4 regions of the Clostridium perfringens genome follow, and region 1 is predicted to be linked to each of the others. Evidence: riboswitches for the same ligand, from Rfam matches in the RefSeq annotation. Region 1 holds a riboswitch; each other region holds the start of a gene.

Region 1 (6,381 bases):
GCAGTTCATGGATATTCACCTAGAAAAAAAGATTATGGAACATTCTTTTTAGCTTTTGGAAGAGGAATAAAATCAGGTGTTGTTTTAGAGGAAGGTAAGCTTATAAATCATGGACCAACCTTAGGAAGAATATTAGGTTTTAATTTTCAAAATGCAGATGGAATAGTTGAAGAGAGGATATTGAATATATAATAATTTTCTATGATTTTGAATAAAATAATTAATTGAATAAAATTGTTGAAATTGTCGCAAAATTATGATATTTTAAAATAGTAGAAAAAATATTGCCAAAAATTATTTCATAATGTAGATATGTAATTAATTAAAAGAACGCTTAAAATAGCGTTTTTTTGCTTTTAATAATAATTCTAGAAAAAAGCTCTATAATAAAAGTTGATTCTGAGCATACTAAATATATAATTTAAGTTTTATAAAAAGATAATAGTTATCTTTTTATAGATATAGCTAAGATGTATTTAGTTTTTAATATATTGATAAAATAAAAATTAGTTAAAATATAGATTAATGTTAATATTTTAAATAGGTAAATTAAGAATAATTTGTTAAAATAATTAACAAAAGTGATATAATTATCTTTAGTAAAATTTATTTTATATATGGAGGACTAAAGATGAAAATACTAAAATGGCTTTTAATATTTATTCCTATAAGTATTATAGGTGAATTTATGCATTTTTCTCCAACTCTTATGTTTATATTATCTGCTTTGGCAATAGTTCCTTTAGCAGGTCTTATGGGAGAGGCAACAGAGGAAATATCATTTTATACTGGGCCAAAATTAGGTGGTTTTTTAAATGCTACTTTTGGGAATGCTACAGAACTTATAATTTCATTTTTTGCATTAAAAGATGGTTTGTTTGATGTAGTTAAAGCTTCTATTGCAGGTTCAGTAATAGGGAATATATTATTAGTGCTAGGTGCTAGTATGTTAGCAGGAGGATTAAAATATAAAACACAAAGTTTCAATAAAAAAGTGATGGAAACTAGTTCAAGTATGTTGTTATTTGCTGTTATTGGATTAACAATTCCTGCTATATTTATGCATACAATAAAGCCAGAATTTTTAAACACAAAATATGAAAGTTTAAGTGTAATAGTTGCTGTAGTAATGTTTGCTATATACATATTAAGTTTAATATTCTCATTTTTCACTCATAAGGATATATATGCAGTGGAACAAGATGAGGAAGATGGAGAAGCTAAATGGTCATTGAAAAAGGCCATAACAGTGCTTGTTGTAGCTACAGTAATAATTGCCATAGAGAGTGAATTTTTAGTTGGGGCAGTAGAACCAATGACAGAGACTCTTGGGTTAAGTAAGCTTTTTGTAGGTATAATATTAATTCCTATAATAGGTAATGCTGCAGAACACAGCACAGCAATAATAATGGCAATGAAAAATAAAATGGATGTTTCAGTGGAAATAGCTATAGGATCAAGTCTTCAAGTTATTTTATTTGTGGCTCCAGTATTAATATTTTTAAGTCTTATATTTAAGCCTATGAGTATAATATTTAATGCTTTTGAATTAGTAGCTTTAATAGTTTCAGTACTTATAGCTAATAGAATTGTTAATGATGGAGAATCAAATTGGCTTGAAGGGGTACAACTTTTAGCTGTTTACATAATAATAGCAGCTATGTTTATGATCGTTTAAATTAAAAGATTAATTAAATAAAACAGGTGAATTTTAAAAAGTACTTATAATATAAGATATAATTTCAAAAATTAAGAGGTTGCATATATAATTAATAATAAAAATTATGTATATGCAACCTATTAATTTTTTAAATTATAAAAATAAATTTTTAAGATTTTCTATAAGAAGTTTATTATCTTCAGGTTTTAAGACACAAACCCTAAAGAAATATTCATTTAAACCTTCAAAAGAAGAACAGTTTCTTATTATCAATCCTTTTTCTAAAAGTTTATTATAAAGTTCAGTAGCAGTGAATTTTTTAGATCTAATTTTACAAAGTATAAAGTTACTGTAACTTTCATATACCTTTAAGTCCTTTATTGAACTTAATTCTCTAAATAAATAATCTCTTTCTTCTTTTAACTTAGAGGTATTTGAAAGAATATACTCTTTATCCTTAAACATAATTTCTCCCATTGTTGTAGCAAAGATATTTATATTCCACAAATCAAGTTTTTCAACCATTGACTTTTTAATTTCTTTATTAGAAATAAGTCCATAACCTAATCTTATACCTGGAGTTGAGAAAAATTTAGAAGTTCCTCTAATTACAAATAGATTATTAAATATATCTACTAGTGGAGTAGAGGAGTAAATTTCAGGCTCTGTAAACTCAACATAAGTTTCATCAACCATGAATATTGATGAAGTATTTTTTAGTAATAAAGAAATTTCATCCTTTGAAAAGGCGAATCCAGTAGGATTATTAGGATTACAAATTATAACTAAATCAAACTTTGAAGAGTTTATGCTATCTATTAATTTGTTAACATCTATTTTAAAGTTATCTTCTTCTTTGGAAAAAAACTTAGTTATTTCACAATTTATCTTTTCAAGTTCACTTTCATATTCTGAATAAGATGGAGAAAGTAATAAAGCTTTTTTAGGGTTTATAACACTTATAAAAGAGGATATTAATTCTGTAGCTCCGCTACCAACTATAATATTTTCTTTTTTGCAATGACAATATTGAGAGATTGACTCCTTTAAATCTTTATATTTAGGATCTGGGTATATAGAAACCATATCAATATTATTTAAAATTGCATCTTTAGCTTTTTTAGATGCTCCAAAGGGATTTATATTTGAACTAAAATCTTTAATATCTTTTTTATTTATACCTAATTCATTTGATAAATCAAATAAATTAGCACCATGATTAATACTCATAAGTACCTCCTAAGTTTATATAACTTTTTATCTCTTATCTATAGTATAATTCTTTAATTAAAAAATAAAAAGGTCTAGATTTTAATGAAATCTAGACCTTACTTTATTTTAAGATGCGTATTTGCTTGTTACGCTTTTAGAACTTATAGCTTTAATAAGTCTATTAACAGGTAAAATACCTAAAAGTACTACACATATTAAGCCATCAGCACCTATTAAAGAACCATTTACTAAAAATGAATATAGAATTGGAGACATTCCTTCAGGAGCAAAGGATCCGAAGAAAACAACTCCTGAAATAAAGTGAGCCAAAAATTTTAAAAATATTGCTACTACAGCTCCTGAAATTCTATGATTTTTAAAGAATCCTGCTACCCCTAATGCCATATATGGTATAGGATAATCAAATAATACTTGTACAGGATGAAGGATATATGGATCTATAAATAAGGAAATTATACCAAATAAAAATCCAGTAAGCATTCCAACTAATGGACCATAAGCATAAGCAATAAGTATTATAGGAATCATACTGCCTAAAGTTATTCCTCCACCTTGAGGAAATTTATATATCTTTAGCATGTTTAATACAGCAGTAAGTGCTAAAGCAATTCCTATTGTTGTAAGCATTTTTGCATCAAATTTGATGTCTTTAGCCTTTATAAGTAAAACTAATATTATTAGGACTCCTATTAAAGTGAGAATTGTTAGTGGATTAGTTACAATCTCCTTAAAATTTCCTCCTAAATTAATTGATGAAAAACTTTGAATAAAATCATTTATTATTTGTGAAAATGACATCATAGTTTTTACCCCCTCCTTAAACTTTAAGTGTGCTTAGAGAGTCTAAAGAATGTAAATAAAAAACCGAATCTAAATATAGATCCGGTTTAAATACAGCCCTAAACGCTTCCCTACGCTGGAATTAACCAGATCAGGTGTTGAGGGTTAATGATAAAATAATCATCTCTCAGCCTAAAGGCACCCCTAGCACATGAAATAATTCTAAGTATATTTTATATGCAAATGACAATTAGGTCAAGTAATATTAATTATTAAATAAAAATTTTTATCAAAACTTACAATGTTTAAATTTAACCTATACCACCATATATTATTCCAAGAATTATTACTAGTATAGTAACTAAGATAAAAATGTATTTCCCTAAAGGAATAAACCATTTTCCAAGTTTTTTATGAGCTCCCTTATTTACTTCTATTAATACATTTTCGCCACCAATAATATAGTAGAATACAACAGCTACCAATAAAGCACAAAGTGGAGAAATTATTATTGTAATAAGATTTGAGAAGTTATCAAAGATTCCCATATTTAATGATAAAGGTATTCCACATAAAAAACAAAGGACTGATATTATAATTGAAGTTTTTATTCTATTTGACTTAAAGTGAGCCATGAAAGCTTCAACAGGCCCCTCTAACATATTTACAGAGGATGAAATAGCAGCAAATATTACACTAAGAAAAAATAATGTACTTAGTAAGGCACCAAAATTCATACCTTGAAATATTTTTGGTAAAGTTATAAATAATAAAGATGGCCCAGATGAAGGATTTAATCCATATGCAAAAACTGCTGGCATAATCATAAAAGATGCTAAAAGGGCAGCTAAAGTATCAAATATGGCAGTTTGTATTGCAGATGATGGAATATCAAATTTATCATTTATATAACTACCATAAACAACCATACCGCATCCATTAAGGGAAACTGTGAAAAATGCTTGGCCAAGAGCCATTACCCAAGTATCTATTTTAAATAAGTTTTCCCATCTTGGAACTAATAGATATTTGACTCCTTCAAAAGATCCTGGTAAAGTTAGAGATCTTATGATTAAAATTATAAAAATTAAAAGAAGTAGTGGCATCACTATTTTGTTTAATTTTTCTATACCACGGTCTATTCCTAAAGAAACTATTATTAAAGTTAATATTATTGCTAGGGCAAACCAAAAGATTGTATTAGGTGTGCCAGCAAAATTACTAAAGTAAGTAGTGGTGTCAATAGTATTAATAGATCCAGTTAAACTTAAGAAAAAGTATTTAAGAATCCAACCTATTACTATAGAGTAGAATATAAAAACTCCTGTTAATCCTATAGGAGGGAGCATACCAAAGAATTTTCCTCCCTTTAATGATTTACTTTTAAAAGATTCAACTATACCAGTATATGAACCTGCTTTAAACTTTCTACCAAAGGAAAATTCAGTTATAAGACCTGTAGTTCCAAGTATAAAAACAAATAAAAAGTAGGGTATTAAGAAAGCAGCACCTCCATATTGACCAAGTCTGTAGGAAAATAACCATATGTTACCAAGGCCTAAAGCAGCGCCAACACAGGATATTACAAATCCAAACTTTCCAGTAAAATTTTCTCGTTCTTTCATTTAAAATACCTCCTAGATTTTTATATAAATATAAAAAAATAGGTCATATAGTTAAACTATACGACCTATAGGGTATTAAAACTCTTTATTAAGGCCATATAGTATTACCTATGTGACCTATCTTTATAACGAAAATTAAGCCATCATAGATACAATCCAAAATTTCTTTGGAGTTTGTATCTATGACTGCATATATTCAATCATAAATACAAACTATCTATAATAGCAATAATAAGAATTATTAAGTTTTGCTTTTATTAAGTTTGTACTATTTATCATAAAAAATTCTCCTAAAAACAAATTTACATTGATTATATACCTAAAAATATTAAAATGCAAGGTTTAAATTGCTAAATATTATCAATAATGTTTAAATTAAGGTTATTGGCAAGAGTATAGGCATAATCCATAGTGTTATCCCAAAGATCACAAGGAGTGTGACAATCAGAGTTAATTAAGGTCTTAACTCCTGCTAAGGAAACCTTATTCCAAAACTTTTCATAGGGATAAGGGAATCTTTCTCCATCAGAATATTTTTTCTTTCCTCTTCTAATACCGTTTGCATTAAATTCTAATATGAAATCATATTTTTTTGCTGTATCAATAATTAAATTACAGGCTTTATCACAATTTTCATCCCAAGGAAAATCATTTATAAAGATTAAATCAGGGTGAGCTACAAAGTCAAAGTATCCACTTTTTATACCAAGACAAATACTTTTTGCATATTCTATATACTCTTTAGTACTTTTTAAGGAATATGTATTTTTCAATTCGCCATTTTCAGTTAAAAATAAGTGTTGACCTAGAGCTAAGTAATCAAATTTCAGCTCATTTTTTAGGTAATTATAATAAAAATCATCTGAAGGCAAATATTCTATTTCCAAACCAATTTTAATCTGAATAAAATTTTTAAATTTTATTTTAAGTTTTTCTAAAGTAGACTTATATTCCTCAAGTTCGTTAAAGTTCATTCTAAGATTAAATCTATTATCTGGATAAGGACCATGATCACTAAATCCTAAAATATCTAAGTTGTTTTTTATAGCTGCATCAATATAATCCTTATCCTCTCCCTTAGCA
Region 2 (6,381 bases), 1.3 Mb from region 1:
TTATTTCTCCACTATCTGGTGCTACTTTTCCTTCAATCATTCCCATAAGTGTTGATTTACCAATTCCATTAGGTCCTACAATACCTATTCTATCACTTCTTAGTACTATATAGTTAAAATCATCAACAATCTTTTTATCACCAAAACTTTTATTTAGGTGTTCTATCTCTATTATTTTCTTTCCTAATCTTGTTCCCATAACAGAGATTTCTATATTTTCATTTTCAATAAATCCTTCTTGATTTACTAATTCATCAAATCTTTGAAGTCTAGCTTTCTGCTTAGTAGTTCTAGCCTTTGCACCTCTTCTTACCCAAGCTAATTCTTTTCTCATAAGATTTTGTCTTTTTTCCTCACTGGCTTTTTCTATGGCTATTCTCTCCATCTTCTTTTCTAAGAAAACAGAATAGTTTCCATCATAGCTAAATAATCTACCTCTATCTAATTCTAATATTCTGTTTGTTACTCTATCTAGGAAGTATCTATCATGAGTAATCATTAAAAGAGCGCCTTTTCTACTATTTAAGTATTCTTCTAACCAACTTATAGTTTCATTATCTAAATGGTTAGTAGGCTCATCTAGTATTAATAATTCACAAGGAGTTATTAAGGCAGCTGCAAGCATTATTCTCTTCTTTTGTCCTCCAGAAAGATTTCCTACTTTTTCTTCAAAATTAGTTATTCCAAGCTTAGTTAAAACATTCTTTGCTTCACTTTCCATATCCCAAAGATTTAAAGCATCTATTTTTCCTTGAAGCTTTATTAATCTTTCAGAATCACTATCTTTAACTTCACCCTTATCTATTTTTTCAAGTAACTCTTCGTATTCTCTTAATATTCTCATTTCCTCTGAGTTACCCTTAAAAACTTGCTCTAAAACAGTAGCATTATCATCATAATCTGGTGTTTGAGCAAGATACTCTATTCTTACTCTATTTCCCTTTGTTACTGTTCCTTCGTCTGGTTCTTCAACTCCAGCAACTATTTTTAAGAAAGAAGATTTTCCAGTTCCGTTAACTCCTATAAGACCAATCTTCTCTCCTTCATTTATTCCTAAAGATACATTATTAGCTAAAATTTTTTCTGAATAGCTCTTACTTATATTTTCAAGAGTTATTAAATTCATCGATTATCCATCCTTTTCAAAACAAATCTTATTTTCATTATAATATAAACTCAAGTTTCTTCCAAAACTAAAATAAGAGCTGCATCAAATAATCTAATTTAATTATGATGCAACTCCTTATTAAAATTTTCTATATATTATTTATAGGCTTCATTCTTTTAGCTAACATTTTTATTGGCATTATTGTTATCACTATAGCTGTTAATAAACTTTCAACTCCTGCACTACTTGTATTATAAATTATTGAATAGATCCATAAATTCATTCCTGGAGGAGCATATTGACCAAAGAAAATCACTCCTGATATTATGCTTACAAAAGTACTTATACTACCAGCCATAAGTGAGCCAAAGAATATTTTATATTTCTTATCTATTTCAAATGATCCCGCTAGTCCTAAAGCCATATTTGACAGTATGTAATCAAGTAAAAATTGTACTGGGTGTACTATAAAAGCTCCGTTTAATATTTTCAAAAGCCCAAATATCAATCCTCCTGTAACTCCAACAGTTCTTCCATATACTAATGATAAAAGCATTATTGGAAGCATAGAAAAGAAAGTTATTCCACCACCTTGAGGATATCTAACTAAAGGTATCATATAAAGCACATAAGAAATAGCTACACTTAGTCCAATCATGATAATTTCTCTTGTTGTAATTTTATGTTTTCTTAAATCTAATATGTATAAACCTAATATTAAAATTCCAATTAAAGCTACTAAATAAACACTCATTATTTTTCACCTTCATCATACGCCATATTCCAAAAATCAAGTTCGTACAAACTAGCTCTTTTAAATATATCTATTAATCTTTTTTGTTTTTCTTCAGATAAGTTTGAACATTTTTTATCTACGTAAGCTAACCACTCATCTGTAAACTTATCAAATCCATCAGAAGCATACTCATCAATCCAAGGTTTAAAGAAATTCCCCTGTAATTTGTTAGAGTATTTTTTTGAAATATATTTTCCTATATAGCTATAACTCCATGTACATGGTAAAGTTGCAATAGCAATCTCATCTAAATCTCCGGTTAACGCTATTGCTTGCATATAGCTTGTATAACTTATAGTAGTACTCTTATATTCTCTTTTCTCTGCTTCTAATTCTGATATACCAAATCCTTTTAAATATTCTATATGTACCGCTGTTTCATCCTCCATAGTTCCCTTTGTTGAATTATAAAAGAATTTCATTTCTTCCATAGTTTTAGCTTTAACTACTCCAGCACAAAAAACTTTAGCATATTCTTTTAAATAAAGGTAATCCTGAACTAAATATTCTCTAAATTTATTCTTATCAAGAGTTCCTTCTCCAATTTCCTTTATAAATGGGTGATCTAAATACTTCTCCCATATAGGCATTGCTTCTTTTAATAATTTTTCTGTAAATCTCATATTCTATATCTCCTTTAATCTTATGATTAAACCTAATAGCCCAAATAAGAATTACCTCAAAGTTTTATAAAACTCTAACTAAAAACTTCATACAATTTTTAGTTTATAATCATAGCCTGTTATAATATGTCTAATAAAAAAATAAAAGCTACATCCATGTAGGATGTAGCTTAATTTATAAAAAGTCATAATAATCTAACCATATAAAATACTATTATAAAACTTTCTACAGGCTTTCCTACGCTGGTATTATCCAGATCAGGTTTAAGGGTTAATAACGAAATGTTATCTCTCAGCCAAAGGCACCCCTAGCTATAAAGTCTATAATTATTATATATATTTTTCCTAATAAATTCTAGTTATATTTTAAATTAAGTATCTATTTTAGATGTGTATTGATTTTTACCCATAAATTTTTTATAGTTTAAAACCTCATATAAAAATTATTCCAATAATCTCTATTTTGCATCATCATTTCTCTAAGCTCTTCGTCATTACCATACTCATCATACCACTTTTCTAAAATTTCATAGGCAATGCCATGATATAATAAACTTCCTATAACAAAGGGCTTAGCTGGTACATCACTTAGAGACATTATGGTTACACCTGTTCCTATGGTTCCATATATAATAGCTCTCTCTGGAGTAACAAAAGATTTCGCCTTCTTTTTAAAGTCAGTATCTCTTATGTATTTCTTTAATCTTTTAGGTGTAGGAATAACTATAGCTTTTATCATTTTTTTCAATCCTTAAAATTACTCTTATTAGAAATATATATTAAATATTATCTTATTATTCTAAAGTACCAATTTATTTTTCTTAAATGCATTTTAAACCTATTGGAAAGCCTAGAATATGTTATAATCTTATAAGAATTATTTTGGAAGGAGCTATTTAAATGGCGAGTAAGTTTTATTTACACAAAGGTAAAAACAAAAAAGCTGAACAAGGCAGACCTTGGATATATATTGATGAAATAAACGAATATGATGGAGATTATGAAAACGGAGATATAGTTGAAGTTTACAATCATAAAGGTTATTTCTTAGGAAAAGGCTATATAAATGACAGAAGTAAAATAACTATAAGAATAATGACTAAAGATATAGATGAAGAAATAGATGAGGATTTCTTCAAGAGAAGATTTAAAACTGCATGGGAATATAGAAAGAAAGTTATAGATACATCTTCATGTAGATTCATCTTTGGAGAGGCTGATTTCCTTCCTGGTTTAACAGTTGATAAATTTGAAGATTATTATGTAATTCAAATATCAACTCTTGGAATGGATAAATATAGAGACCTAATAGTTAAAATTCTAGTTGAGGAATACGGTGCTAAAGGTGTCTATGAAAGAAGTGATATAAAAACTAGAGAAATAGAAGGTTTAGAGCAAAGAAAAGGCTTCTTAACTGAACCATTTGATACAGATATACAAATAGTTGAAAATGGAGTTAAATACATAGTTGACTTAGAAAATGGTCAAAAAACTGGTTTCTTCTTAGATCAAAAAGAAAACAGAGCTGCAATGCATAGAATATGTAAAGGTATGGATGTTTTAGATTGCTTCACTCATACTGGCTCTTTTGCTTTAAATGCCGGTATAGCAGGTGCTAAATCAGTTTTAGGAATAGATGTATCTCAACACGCTGTAGACTGTGCTACTAGAAACGCTGAACTTAATAACCTTCAAGATAGGGTTAAATTTGAAAAGCATAATGCCTTTGATGTATTAGGAGATTGGTCAAGAGAAGGAAAACAATTTGGTGTTGTTATTTTAGATCCACCAGCTTTCACAAAATCAAGAAATACTGTTAAGCAAGCAATAAGAGGATATAAAGAAATAAATCTTAGAGGAATAAAAATGGTTAAAGAAGGTGGTTACTTCGCTACATGCTCTTGTTCACATTATATGGATGAAGAACAATTAAAGAAAACTGTAGCTGAGGCTGCTCATGATGCAAGAAGAACTTTAAGACAAATAGAAGTTAGAACTCAAAGTGCAGACCACCCTATACTTTGGAACTCTGACGAATCATATTATTTAAAATTCTTCATATTCCAAGTATTCTAAAAAAATTTTAAATCTTAAGTATAAAAAAAAATATATTGGTTAATATACTAATGTAGCAAAAATATATAAAGTTAATATCTTAACTTATAAATAAGAGGTGCCTTACAAAATCGGCATACACTCTAAAATTTGTATTTAAGGGTTAATCATTAATTTAAATATTAAATATATTATTACTATGAGGTGCTTTACATAAATGGCATACACTCGTTAAATGGTCATAATTAATTTAAATATTTAAATATCTATTTTTAGCTACTCACTAGTTAGGACTGTTTATTCTATCCTAATTAATGTACATATAATATTAGATGTATTAAAAGAGAAAGGTATCTGATTTTTTCAGATACCTTTCTTAATTTATTTATGAAACTGTCTTGGCAGAGACTATGCTAACACCTGTTCCTAAAACATCTTCTATAATTACATCTCCAACTTTAATTGGAAGTTTAACAGAAGCCTTGTTAATTTCCTTCATTACATCAAATATCATTCCCTTTGGAATAGGTTCCTCTGTTTTAACTGGAACAACTATGTTGTCACAACCATCTATTTTAACAGTTGAAGTTACTATTCTAGTTGGATTTTTAACCTCATTTAATCCATAAATTTCTCCTCTTTTACATGTGTTTCCTGTAACCTTTTCTAACTCTGTGTCTACTGTTAAATGACATCCTCTAGGACATACTATGCATATTAATTCTTTTACCATTATTATTCACCATCCTCTAATGAAATTGTTATTGCTCCTTTAGCATTTTTTAGCTTATCTTTAAGAATTGTAATTCTCTCCATTTCTGCAGGAACAACATGAGGTTTCTTAAAGCTTTGAATAACATTTCCTTCTTCATCTCTAACTACTATTTGTTTATTTTTAAATACATTTCTAACTCTCATAAACACATTTAAATTTCCATCTAAAGATTCAATTTCAAATTTTTGAGGAACTGTATAACTTATATTTTCTCCATTTTTTATTTCAGTGAAATGATTTAATCTCTTTTTACCTTTAATATATTTAGCAGCATTCTTTCCTGCATTTTTAGCTTCCTCAGTTACAAAGTCAACTAAGTCATGAACATGGACAACATTACCACAGGCAAATATACCTTCTCTATTTGTTTCCATACTTTCAGAAACTACAAGTCCATTAGTTCTAAGGTCTAATTCAACTCCTGCATTTTTTGAAAGTTCATTTTCTGGTATTAATCCAACTGATAATAATAATGTATCAGCATCAAATTCTATTTCAGTGCCTTTTATAGGTTGTCTATTTTCATCAACCTTAGCTATAATAACCTTTTCTAATCTTCCATCACCTTTAACATCAATAACTGTATGAGATAGGTATAGTGGAATTCCATAATCCTCTAAACATTGAACAATATTTCTAGTTAATCCATTTGAATAAGGCATAAGTTCAACAACAGCCTCTACCTTAGCTCCTTCAAGAGTCATTCTTCTAGCCATTATAAGCCCAATATCCCCTGATCCTAAGATAACTACTTTTTTACCTACCATGTAGCCTTCCATATTGATAAATCTTTGAGCAGCCCCTGCAGTGAATATTCCTGATGGTCTATCTCCTGGAATACTTATAGCTCCTCTTGTTCTTTCACGGCATCCCATAGCAAGTACTATAGCTTCTGCTTCTATTGTTAAATATCCTTTTTCAGTATTTATAGCATGTATTATTTTTCCTTCTATTTCTAAAACCATTGTATCTAACATAACTTCTATGTTAGTTCCTTCTACCATGTCAATAAATCTTCCAGCAT
Region 3 (6,381 bases), 250 kb from region 1:
CTTAGTTGCCTTTATGGTTTCTTCATTATCTGGAAGCAAATACTTAGAATCTGATATAACTTCTATCTTTATCCAGTTTCCACATCCCATAGCTCTTGCTATCCTTGCTATTCTAATAGCCTCCTCTGCATTAGTTGCCCCAGAAGTATTAGGAAGTAGTATTACATCCTTAGGTATATTTTGAAGAATATCCTCTTCCTTATTATCTAAATCTACCCTTCTTAAGGCTAAAGTTATAACTTGAGAGCCACTTCCCTCTAAAATATCCTTTATTATTTCATTTGAAGGATATTTACCACTTCCAACAAAAAGTCTATTTTTTATCTCTACTCCACCTATTATTAACTTGTCCATAAAAAATTCCCCTTTTCTACTCACTACTCTTCTTATTTCTTCATATTTTAGACTAGTATTTTATTTTTTATATATAAACTCTGTCTAAAAAGCACTTAAAATCCACTCTATTTTTACTATTATTTATTTTTAAAATTCTATTTTGTTAACAGCTATATCTATAACTAAATTAGCCATGTGATTTGCACATATAGCCACTCTAGGAGCCATTAATCCACAGCCTTCCTTAGCTTCATTTACCAAATCTCCACAAATATAAAAATTATCTGTTATTTGCTTTGTTTTTATTAAATTTGAATCATAAAAACCAGCCATTCCTGAAGAGGAAATCAAAAATTTGTCCTTCATATTACCTAGAACATAATTAGCTAATAAGGCTTTATAATCTGGATTATCAAAGGCTTCTATTATTATGTCAGCGCCTTGTAAAATACCCATATTATCTTCAGAAAGCTTAAGATTTAAAGCTTCTATTTTTATAAAAGGATTTATTCTAATTAAGTTTCTTTTTAAAGCAGTTACTTTAAATTCTCCAATATCCTCAATATAATACTGTTGCCTATTTAAATTAGAAGGTTCTACTATATCAAAGTCTACTAAGCTTATACTTCCAACCCCTATTCTTCCTAAGGAAATAGCAATATTAGATCCAAGGCCTCCACATCCAGCTATTAAAACCTTAATTCTTTTTAGTTTTTCATGAATACCTGGTGTATGCCTAGATACCATTAGTTCTTCTAACTCCTCTTTATTAGGCATAATTCCCTTTTTTATAAAGACAATCCTATCTCCATCCTTAAGTTTCTTATCTTCTACAAGTGGAAATCCATTTAAAACTATAACATGAGAATCAGGAAATTCTTTATTTTTTAAAGAATATACTGTGCAATTTTCTTTTACCTCTCTCCACTTTTCATTAATCTTTATATTCATAAAGGTCCCTCTTATCTTTTTTCTCTTTTATTTTCACTCACCTTTTATTGTTTAGACTTCTTAAATACTTCTTAATCATCCTCCACCAACAAAGGCAATAATCTCAATTACATCTTCATGATTAAGTAAGATTTCATTATAATTACAGGAATTAACTATCTCTTTGTTTAGTTCTACAACAACTCTCTTACTATTTACATTTAAACTTTTTAGTAAATCATAAACTGTATTAAGTTCACCTTTTTCTACTTTCTTACCATTAACAATCATACCTTCACCTCTTTTCTATATTCTTAAGACTTTTATACCAACAAAAAAAGGTTTAGCAATATTGCTAAACCTTTTAAAAATATATTCTCTAATTAATCATAATAATATTTTCTAATATGAAAAATCACAACTTAAAATATACTTCCCTACGCTGGTATTAACCAAATCAGGTTATTAGAGTTAGGACTTATTATCCCTCTCAGCCTTTTACAGCACCCCTAGCAATATCTTAAAATTATTTGTTTTTATTTATCATAACTCAAAAAACATTTTTTATCAATTAGTTTTTTCCTTCTTTTCTAATCTTCTATTTTTCATTGTTATTAAATTATTATTTAACATAGCTGTTAATATTAATCCTATTAAAGCTATAATAGCACATGTTAAGAATAATTTAGTATATCCTGTATTCATAGTTTGTTGGAATGCAGTTTCTATTGCATCTTTAGCTCCATCTAAACTTTGCATATATGATTTTTCAATCATATCAATATTCATATGAGGATTATTTGCAAATTTGTCTCCTAAAGCTGCAAATTGTGATTGTACCATTCCTTTTATAAGACTAAATATATTAGTAACGCTGGCATTTCCCATTGAATTAGCAACATTTGAAGCTCCACCACTATTTGACATTATATTAGACATTCCATCTACATGTGGCATAACTTTTTGTAATGCTTCTGGTACTCTTCTACCTGCATCTGATATAAAGTTAATAAGAATATTTGGTGATACTGCAATACCTATGGATTTAATTAATGATACTGCTGATTGTCCAACTGTAGCCTCATTATCTGGTACTAAACTAAGCATTAAGTAATTTATTGGTGTTCCCATAGAGAATCCTAAACCAAATCCCATAATAGCTAAACCTATTATTAAGTTAACCATACCTGGATGTTTAGTTGTTACATATCCTTGATAAAGATTTCCTATGATAACTAAAGACATACCTATTAATAGTACTTTTTTAACTCCTATTTTATCTATGAATTTTCCACCTAAAGGTGCTGCTATACCTACAAATATTGCAAATATTGTAACTATATATCCACCACTACCCATTGGTGTTCTTAATATATTTTCACTAAATTGAGGAATAAATACTGTTGCCATTAATCCACAACCTACAACAAAGCTTAATATTAAAGTTATAGCTATTTCCTTATTAGTAAAGTAAGATAAGTTTATTACTGGATCTTCTGCTTTCTTTTCCACCCAAACTAATATTGGAATTGATATTATAAATATTAAAAGATATGGCCAAACATCTAGTGATTTTATTGAATTAGCAAAATCATAGAATTTTAAGTTTGTAGCTCCATACATTAAAGATAAAATTAATATTGTTAATACTCCTGAACCACAAACATCTAATTTCTTAATTCCTTGTGCAGAAGTATTTTCTTCTAATTTAGTTGCCATAAGTAATATTATTATACTGATTGGAACATTTACTAAGAATAAAAATCCCCAGTTTTTATCTCCAAAAATAGAAAGTATTCCTGAACCTAAGGTTGGTCCTACAACTGTTGCTATTCCATATACTCCTCCAATCATCCCTAAAGCTGAACCTCTTTTTTCAACTGGGAATGATGTTCCTATGTACGCTGTAGCTATTGGCATTATACCTCCGCCACCTATTGCTTCTATAACTCTTGAGAATAATAAGAATGTATAACTATTTACGTAATCTGATACCCCACATAGTAAAGAACCTAGTCCAAATAGAGTTATTGAAACCATGTAAACTTTTTTTCTACCATACTTATCAGAAAGTTTTCCCATAAGAGGCATTGATACTGCATATGCTAAGGTGTATATTGTTACAACCCAAACACTAGCATTTTGTGAAACTTTTAATCCATCAGCTATTATATCTCTTGCTGGTGAAACTATACCAGAGTCAATAGCTCCCATGAAGATTCCTAACAAGAAGACAGCCATGGTAATTCCAACTGATTTTTTCTTCATTATTATCACCCTTTCGTAAGTTTTTACTTATTCTAAGTGTGACTTTTATTAATATTATTTCTTTAAATACCATTAATAAAACTCACAGTGAACTATGTTCATTTTACTACCTAAAGATTATAAAATCAAAGTTTGAATTTTCTTAAATTATCCCAAAATTTATTAAAACCCCTTATTTATTTTATTTCTATTCACATTTAGTTAATATTTTATTAACATTATATTTTCTAAAAATTAAGAGCTACATTAAATCTTAAAAATAAAATTCATTAATAATTTCAGTAAATGTTTATGAGTTTTATTTATAAGATACATAAATGTAGCCCATTTAAATTATTTTAACTTTTCAATTTCTTCTTTTAATTTTCTTATTTCTTCATCCTTTTCTTTTAATTTAGTTTCATAATAATTGTCTTTATCATCTAAATTATTATTTAGCATATTTATTAAGGAAGCCATTTCATCTGCACTTCCTACAATTCTATTAAAAAGTAAAAGATTAGATTTTAAGATCTCTGGTATCTCTTGATGGGAATATCTTAGTCTATGATCAATTTCTCCATACCCCTCCTCAAAAATAGTCCTTACTTGTATCTCAGCTATTGTTGTACTATCTTGGGTAAAGTTTAGTTCAACTAAATAATGAACTGATCTATATCCTGATTGTCTTGATATAACTTCAATACCTAGATTATCAAAAATACTTCTATCATCTCCATCTCTTATATTTGCTGTTATTTCAATTACATTCCAAGTCTTTATTATGAAATCATGTATATCCTTCCATTGATCCTTAAATATATGTAAAACCCTTATTCCTATTAAGTCAGTTATTTCATTTTTATAGTTATCTTCATTAAAATAAAAATCTTCACCATACTTTTCTTTTCTATCTTCTGTTTTTCTAATTATTTTTTCTATTAATCTATCTGGATTTTTTATCCTTGATTTAACAGAATGAACATTTTCATTAGAACGAAGTATATTGGCTATAAAATCAGCTTGATTATAATAAGAACCCTCAAACTTTACAAAATCCTTATATATCCTTTGTAAATCTTCAAATTCAATTTTATTTTTCTCTATATATTCTTCTACATGAGGATATTTCTTAAGAAAAACTTCTTTATTTAAACTTCTCATAACTATCTCCCCTTATTTTGATTTATTGCTATATACAGTAGACTATAAGCTATGTTTATCTATTAATCTCTTTAAATCTTCTAAACCTAAATCAATTTCCTCTTTGGAGAAATTATATTTTTTAAGTTCTTCTTCACTTTTATTAGCTAATAAGCTATACATTTTCTCTCCTATTTCATATATTTCCATAGAAGGATTTTTCTCTGCCTCTTTAAAAAGCATATCCTCAGCCTCATCAATTTTCCCTTTAGATATTAATCCTCTTAAAGTTATCCAAAAGATATCATCCTTTGAATAAGTATCAGCTAAAAGAAAATCATTTTCTCCATCATTGTTTAATAAGAATCCCATTAAAACACCTACTTTTCTATTTCCTTTATTATATCCTTATCTTAAAAATACTTAACTTTATTTAAAAAGCTCTAAATATTCTTCATATCCTTTTTCCTTTAATTCTTCCTTTGGAATAAATTTTAAAGAAGCAGAATTTATGCAATATCTTAATCCACCTAAATCCTCTGGTCCATCACAAAATACATGGCCTAAATGTGAATCTCCTAGTTTACTTCTAACTTCTGTTCTAATCATTCCATGACTTTTATCTACCTTTTCTTTTATTATGCTTCTATCTATTGGTTTTGAAAAGGCAGGCCATCCACAAGAAGAGTGAAATTTATCCTTTGAAGTAAATAAAGGCTCTCCAGTAGTTATATCTACATATATTCCTTCTCCATTAAAGTCCCAATATTCATTTGTAAAAGGTCTTTCAGTTCCATTTTCTTGAGTAACATAATATTCTTCCTCAGTTAAGACTTTTTTTAATTCCTCTTTTTCCTTCTTTGTATATTTCAAAATGATCACTCCATTTTTTATTTATTATTATTTTAAAATAATACCTATGTAAAATATTATTTTAATGAGTTATATTTACATTCTTTCAACATAATCTTTTATATTTTCAATTATTATTTCTAAAGCTTTAATGCTCCTTAATACATTTCCTTTTATACATAATGAATGGCCAGCATCCTCTATTCCTAATACTCTTAATCCCTCAGATTTTATTTTTTCCAAATTCTCTGAAGATATTAAAGTATCCTTAGTACCAGTTATTATTAATCCTTCTTTATCTAATTTCTCTTTAAAGGTTTCATTGATAGGAGTTAAATAAATATTTTTAATATGAATATCATAATTTTCCTTAATTTCTTTATCTATTCTACTTTGTAATACTGTACCTAGACTTTTACCTATAAGAATAATTCTCTTATATTTTCCTCTTCTAAGTTCTAAGGCACTAAAAATAATATCTAGAGTTTCAAGTAATAATTCTCTTATATCATTTTCATCCTGTCTATTAAAAGCTTCTCTACTAACTTGAAATCCATATTCTATTCCTAAACAATCAAATTTAAAATCTAAAATAAGCTGTTTAGAATAATCTAAAAGTGCTTTATCTAGGGTGTACCCAAGGCCTGGTAGTATTATTGCTAAAGTATCACTTTCATTACAAATTAATTTATTCTTAGTTATGCATTTCCACATTGATTGTTTTTCTATATTAAAACTGTTCATATTTTAATCACCTTCTTTTTAAATTCTATTATATAATTATATGTTAAATTTTTTCAAGGAAGAAAAATTTATATTTATATTTTCCACAAAGGATTTTCTATAAAATGGAAGAATATATAATATAATCTC
Region 4 (6,381 bases), 1.0 Mb from region 1:
CAACTATTACTAGAAATCAGTTAGTTGCTGAGATTTTAAATGAACTTTTTGAATTATGTGAAAATCTAGAGGATAAAAGCATAATGACAGAGTATAGAATTTTATCTTTAGTATTAGGAAAAGAAGTAAGTTTTTTAAAGAACAATAAGCTGAATAAAGGATTGGCTATTGATATTACTGATGAGGGAGCTTTAGTTGTTAAGTATGAAAATGGTGAAATAGAATACTTAAATTCAGGTGAAGTATCAGTAAAAACATTAAATAAGTAATTTTTAATAATTAAGGAAGAGTGTTAGAAGCAATTATTTTTAAATGTTTCTAACACTTTTTAATTTTATGATTTTAGCTTAAAAATACAGTGTTAACAAAAAGTTACAAAATATGCTACAATATGAATGAAATGTTAATAGGAGGTAGTATATAAATGTTAAAAGAAATTATTTTCGGAATTTCTTCTATAAAGGGCCCTACATGGCTTAAAGAATTCAATGAGAATAATAAACAATTAGAAGATTTAAAAATTCTTAGTGGAAAAGTTTATAGTGAGAAAAAGAAATTAATAGATAGAGATATTATGTACTTAACTTATGGTATTGAGGGAGAAAAAAATGTTAGTTATGAAATAAAAAATTCCTATATACCAATGTTAGCTTTACATGATATTAGGATAGAGGATGGGGAATCAGTTGCCCAAATGGATTATATTCTAATAACTAAAAGTTTTATTTTAGTCTTAGAAACTAAGGCCTTAAGTGGAGATATAACTGTAAATGAGTCAGGAGAATTTATAAGATATTTTAAAAATAAAGAAGGAAAAGTTTATAGAAAAGAAGGAATATATAGTCCAGTAGCTCAAAATGAAAGACATGTTAGAGTATTAACTGATTATTTAAAGAAAAATAAAATGATAAAAAAATACCCTATATATTCTTGTGTAGTAATTGCAAACTCTAAAAGTGTAATAAATAAGTATAAAGCACCAAAGGAAATAAAATCACAAATTATAAAATATGATCAATTAACATCTTTTATAAAAGAGAAATTAAACTATCATAAGATAAAGCAAGATTTTAAGGTTTTAGATAAAGTAGAATATTCAATAGGTAAATTTTTATTAGAAAATAATAAACCTATAGAGTTTGATTATTATAAAAAATACTCCTTAAGTGAAGAGGATTTTATAAAAAAAGAGTCAGAAGTGTACAGTGAAGAAAAATCAAACAATGATAATTTTAATGATGAGGTTTTATTTAATAGAGATAATAAATCTTATGAAGGTAAAATATTAAGTAATAAAAATAAAGAAGAACTGAGGAGAAAACTTAAACAATTAAGAATAAATTTTGCAATAAAAGAAAAACTTCCTCCTTATTGCATTTTTAATGATGAGACTCTAAATGATCTTTTAGATAAAATGCCAAAGAATAAAGAAGAGCTTATGAAAGTTAAGGGATTGGCTAAGGTGAAGGTCAATAAATATGGGGAAGAAATATTAGGAGTTTTAAATTAAAATGGAATTTTTAAAGAAGCATGAGTTATGGTTATTAATAATTAATGTTATTTTGTTTCTTGCAATAACTTCAGTACAGTCTCAAATAAATAAAATAATATTTTTTATAATATTTCTTTTGAATAATATTCTTATTTATTTAGTACAAAAAAATAATTCAAATAAATAGGTTTCATGTTAATGGGTTAAAAGAAAAATTTTAGTCGTTTTTACTTAGTCTTTTATATGTTATAATTGGATAATATTCAATATAATAAGGGGGAGTAAGTATGCCTTTTACCCTAGCGCATCCAGCAGCTGTGGTTTTTTTAAAGAATAAAAAGTTTAATTTTACAGCTTTAATTTTAGGGAGTATGGCTCCAGATTTTATATATTTTCTTAATTTTAGACCTTATGGAAATTTAGGACACCAAATATTAGGCTTTTTTATATTAAATTTGCCTTTATGTATTTTATTAGCGTATATTTTTCATAACTTTATAAAATCTCCACTTATAAGTCATTTGCCGAGACCTTTAGATAACTGGTATGGTTACTTAAGAACAGAACAATTTGGCTTGCATTCATGGAAAGAAGTAATTGTTTTCATATATTCGGCTTTATTAGGAATGATTACCCATGTTTTGTGGGATGGATTTACTCATAAAACTGGATTCTTTGTGCGTCATATCACTTGGCTTAGACAAAAAATTATACTATTTGGTGGAGAAGAAATTTATATATATAAGTTAGTTCAACATACAAGTACTGTTATTGGAATAATTATAGTGTTATTTTTCTTATATAAACTTAGGGATAGTAATACTAGAATTTTGTGGGGACATAAAAGTTTTAAGGATAAGTTTATATATGATTTAATAGTTATAATAACTGCAATAATAGTTTTAGTTTTAAGTTACATAATATTTAAATACTTAAGTATTCCTTATGGGATTGGAAATTTTGTAGTTTCAAGTATAAATGGAATTTTTATTGGAATTTTAATTGCTTCCTTTAAAAAATAATTTGTAAAAAGATATATTTTTATTAGTTTATTCTTTAGGTTTAGACTAAAAATAAGGAATAGTATTATCTCCATAGATTAGGTGGATTTAAAGTCTAAATGATATATTAATTTTAATTGTAAAGTTCACTTACTATTCTTTAAAATGGTATAATATAGCTATTAAGGATGAATTGAAAGGGAAGAAACTATGGATAGAATGCTTTTATTACAAAATATATTGGAAGCATTAGTGTTTGTTATATCAACAATTCTATTTGCTGTTTTATATGGATTAATTGATAAAAAAATAAGGTTAACTGATAAAATGTTTGGAGCTTTTAAAATAGAGCCTAAGTGGGAATGGATTATCCACATAGTTATAGCTTTAATTTTAATTGTGTTAGTTCATTATTTTGGAGTTTATATATTTAAGATATGGAACTTAGCAACTGTATTTATAACAGGTGCTATTGCTGGAATTTGTATATATAACATGAATAGAAATAATTTTTAAAAATAATTTTAAATAAGTAAAAAGTAACAGGTTAGAGAGATTAAACCTGTTATTTTTTTATAGAAAATTAAGTTTTTCTATAAAAAAATTCTTAATAAAAGTAATAAGTTGTAAATGTAAGAATAAAGAAAATATATTAACAAAATGTTAATAATACAACTTTCAATTAAGAATATGGATGATTTACACATTTGTTAATAGGGGGATTTTAAAATATAATTTTTACTAAAGATGGAGGTGAATTTTATGGCGGGAGAACAAAGAGTGAGAGATGTATATATTCAATATGATAAAAATGGAGAAACACCTAAATATGAAACACCATTAGCCGCAGGAGCAGACCTTTTTGCAGCAGAGGATATGGTTATAAGACCTTTTGAAAAGGTTGCAATTCCACTAGGGTTAAAGTTTGCAATTCCTGATAATATGGAGCTTCAAATTAGGGCTAGAAGTGGACTTTCTTTAAGAACAAACTTAAAAATTTCAAACTCAATAGGAACTATTGATGCTGATTCAGTTAGTGATATATCAGTAATTTTAGAAAATAATTATAATATAGCCAATCTTCCTTATGAGATAGCTAATGATATAAGTATATTAGATGATTTAAAAAATAATTATACTGAAGTAAGATTAAGCGACTATTTAGAATCTAAAGGACATGATATAAGTTCTTATGAGGATGAAGGAAAAAAAGCTTATAAAAAGTTATTAAAAACATATATTTATTTAGATAAGAACGGAAATCCATATGGAACTATATACATAAAAAAAGGAAATAGAATTGCTCAGATGGTTTTAGCAAAATATTATAAAGCTAATTTTATAAAAACAGATGATGTTTCTAAACTTAAAAGTGTAAATAGAGGCGGTGGATTTTGTCATACAGGCTTTTAAAATTCCATTGTTTTGTAGAGAAAACTTAAATTATAATATATAAATCGGAATAGTTAGGAAAGTTTTAGAATGAGATAGGAACTTATTCTAAAGCTTTTTTAATTTCTACTTATATTTTACTTGGTTTTAATTTAGTATATTTTTTATATTTAGCTTAAATAATTATTAAGTATATTATTACTTATTTTTATAAATTTACTTGAAATTGAAAAAAATTGATAGTATAATTTAAAAAAAGTGAATATTTAATCGTAAGTGCTAGGGGTGCATTTTATATGCTGAGAGGATAATATCTATCTAACCCTTAAAACCTGATGTAGTTAGTACTACCGTAGGGAAGCATAAACTGTTGTTTATTTATATTTATACTTTAAAAAGTTATAAATGTATCTATATAAGTGTTTATTAAGCTTGCCTTATGGCAAGCTTTTATTTTTTATAAAAAAATAGGATCCTATATTAATTTAACTGCGCAGTTAAAAAATTAAAATAAGGAGAACTAATATGAATTATACAACTCAAATGGATGCTGCTAAAAAAGGAATAATAACAAAGGAAATGCAAGTAGTTTCAGAAAAAGAAGGAATTAATATTGAAACTTTAATGAATTTAATGGCTGAAGGAAAAATTGTAATACCAGCTAATAAAAATCATAAAAGTATAAGTGCAGAAGGTGTTGGACAAGGGTTAAGAACTAAAATAAATGTTAACCTAGGAATTTCAAAGGACTGTGCCAATATAGAATTAGAGTTAGAAAAAGTTAAAAAAGCAATAGATATGAATGCAGAATCTATAATGGATTTAAGTAATTATGGTAAAACTTATGATTTTAGAAAAAGACTTGTAGAAGTTTCTACGGCTATGATAGGAACTGTACCAATGTATGATGTAGTAGGTTTCTATGATAAAGAGCTTAAAGATATAACTGTTGATGAATTTTTTGAAGTTGTAGAAAAACATGCAAAGGATGGAGTTGACTTTGTTACTATACATGCTGGATTAAATAGAGAAACAATTGAAACTTTTAGAAGAAATAAAAGACTTACTAATATAGTTTCTAGAGGAGGATCTCTTCTTTTTGCATGGATGGAATTAAATAATAGAGAAAATCCTTTCTATGAATATTTTGATAGATTATTAGATATATGTGAAAAGTATGATTTAACTTTAAGTTTAGGGGATGCTTGTAGACCAGGTTCAATAGCTGATGCAACTGATGCTGTACAAATCAAAGAATTAATTACTCTTGGAGAGCTAACAAAAAGAGCTTGGGAAAGAAATGTACAAGTAATAATAGAGGGTCCAGGGCATATGGCAATGAATGAAATAGAAGCTAATGTTTTATTAGAGAAAAAATTATGCCATGGAGCACCATTTTATGTTTTAGGACCAATAGTAACTGATATTGCACCAGGATATGATCATATAACAAGTGCTATAGGAGGGGCTATGGCAGCTTCTTATGGAGCAGATTTTCTTTGTTATGTAACACCAGCAGAACATTTAAGACTTCCTAATTTAGAGGATGTAAGGGAAGGAATAGTTGCCACAAAGATAGCGGCTCATGCAGCTGACATAGCAAAAGGAATTTCTGGGGCAAGGGACATAGATAATAAAATGAGTGATGCTAGGAAAAGACTAGATTGGGACGAGATGTTTTCTTTAGCTATAGATAGTGAAAAAGCCATTAGATATAGAAAAGAATCTACTCCTGAACATAAAGATAGTTGTACAATGTGTGGAAAAATGTGCTCTATAAGAAATATGAATAAGATTCTAGAAGGAAAGGATATAAATCTTTTAAGAGAAGACTAAAAATATTAGAGATATATTAAAAAATATTATTCGAGACTTTTAATATATCTCTATTTTTATTCTTAAATACGAACTTTAATTAATAAAAACAATATAAATACGTCTAAAATCATCTAAAAAACGAATTTTTAAATAATTTTAAATATTGACAATACGTATTTAAGGTGGTAATGTTTAATTAACGAATGATTAATTTTTAATCATTAATAATGTTCGTGTTTTGAATGGGGGATTAAAATGTCTGGTATTAGAATGGTATTTGTAGAAAAAAAAGCTGGTTTTAATGTAGAAAGTCAGATATTACTTAAGGATTTTAAAGATAATTTAGGGATTGAAGCTTTGGAGGATGTAAGAGTTTTAAATAAATACATATTAGGAGATATGGAAGAAGAACAGTATGTAAGAACTGTAAATACTATTTTGTCAGAAGCTCCAGTAGATAGAGTATATGAGGAAAATTTTGAAATAGGACAAGATGAAATAGCTTTTGGTGTTGAATATTTACCAGGACAGTATGATCAAAGAGCTGATTCAGCTTCAGAGTGTATAATGCTTCTTACTGAGGAGGAAAAAGTTCCTGTTAAATCATCAAAAGTACTTATTTTAAAAGGGAATTTAAATCAGGAAGAGATAAATAAAATAAAATCTTATTACATTAAT

The links. Region 1 has a riboswitch for thiamine pyrophosphate ahead of thiT (energy-coupled thiamine transporter ThiT). Riboswitches for the same ligand answer to the same signal wherever they lie in the genome.
Region 2: another riboswitch for thiamine pyrophosphate. It lies ahead of tenA (thiaminase II); the one in region 1 lies ahead of thiT (energy-coupled thiamine transporter ThiT).
Region 3: another riboswitch for thiamine pyrophosphate. It lies ahead of thiS (sulfur carrier protein ThiS); the one in region 1 lies ahead of thiT (energy-coupled thiamine transporter ThiT).
Region 4: another riboswitch for thiamine pyrophosphate. It lies ahead of thiC (phosphomethylpyrimidine synthase ThiC); the one in region 1 lies ahead of thiT (energy-coupled thiamine transporter ThiT).

Annotation. Positions count from the first base shown of each region.
Region 1 is NZ_CP065681.1:1,739,815-1,746,195, forward strand. Features, by position in the region: gene I6G60_RS08470 (alkaline phosphatase family protein) at 1-192, shown strand, start outside; gene cax (calcium/proton exchanger) at 632-1,678, shown strand; gene I6G60_RS08480 (pyridoxal phosphate-dependent aminotransferase) at 1,814-2,890, opposite strand; gene thiT (energy-coupled thiamine transporter ThiT) at 2,999-3,694, opposite strand; TPP riboswitch at 3,785-3,889, opposite strand; gene I6G60_RS08490 (sodium-dependent transporter) at 3,985-5,298, opposite strand; gene I6G60_RS08495 (histidinol-phosphatase) at 5,649-6,381, opposite strand, start outside.
Region 2 is NZ_CP065681.1:434,962-441,342, reverse strand. Features, by position in the region: gene I6G60_RS02275 (ABC-F family ATP-binding cassette domain-containing protein) at 1-1,126, opposite strand, end outside; gene thiT (energy-coupled thiamine transporter ThiT) at 1,257-1,862, opposite strand; gene tenA (thiaminase II) at 1,862-2,527, opposite strand; TPP riboswitch at 2,746-2,847, opposite strand; gene I6G60_RS02260 (hypothetical protein) at 2,952-3,266, opposite strand; gene I6G60_RS02255 (class I SAM-dependent rRNA methyltransferase) at 3,428-4,603, shown strand; gene I6G60_RS02250 (DUF1667 domain-containing protein) at 4,968-5,315, opposite strand; gene I6G60_RS02245 (FAD-dependent oxidoreductase) at 5,318-6,381, opposite strand, start outside.
Region 3 is NZ_CP065681.1:1,485,076-1,491,456, reverse strand. Features, by position in the region: gene I6G60_RS07345 (thiazole synthase) at 1-354, opposite strand, end outside; gene thiF (sulfur carrier protein ThiS adenylyltransferase ThiF) at 484-1,287, opposite strand; gene thiS (sulfur carrier protein ThiS) at 1,363-1,557, opposite strand; TPP riboswitch at 1,684-1,787, opposite strand; gene I6G60_RS07330 (MFS transporter) at 1,834-3,534, opposite strand; gene I6G60_RS07325 (RelA/SpoT domain-containing protein) at 3,868-4,677, opposite strand; gene I6G60_RS07320 (DUF6483 family protein) at 4,720-5,028, opposite strand; gene msrB (peptide-methionine (R)-S-oxide reductase MsrB) at 5,086-5,529, opposite strand; gene I6G60_RS07310 (alpha/beta hydrolase) at 5,605-6,252, opposite strand.
Region 4 is NZ_CP065681.1:2,778,437-2,784,817, reverse strand. Features, by position in the region: gene I6G60_RS13035 (biotin--[acetyl-CoA-carboxylase] ligase) at 1-269, shown strand, start outside; gene I6G60_RS13030 (NERD domain-containing protein) at 425-1,510, shown strand; gene I6G60_RS13025 (DUF4184 family protein) at 1,780-2,514, shown strand; gene I6G60_RS13020 (hypothetical protein) at 2,704-3,009, shown strand; gene I6G60_RS13015 (dUTP diphosphatase) at 3,256-3,906, shown strand; TPP riboswitch at 4,157-4,261, shown strand; gene thiC (phosphomethylpyrimidine synthase ThiC) at 4,411-5,721, shown strand; gene I6G60_RS13005 (phosphoribosylformylglycinamidine synthase) at 5,959-6,381, shown strand, end outside.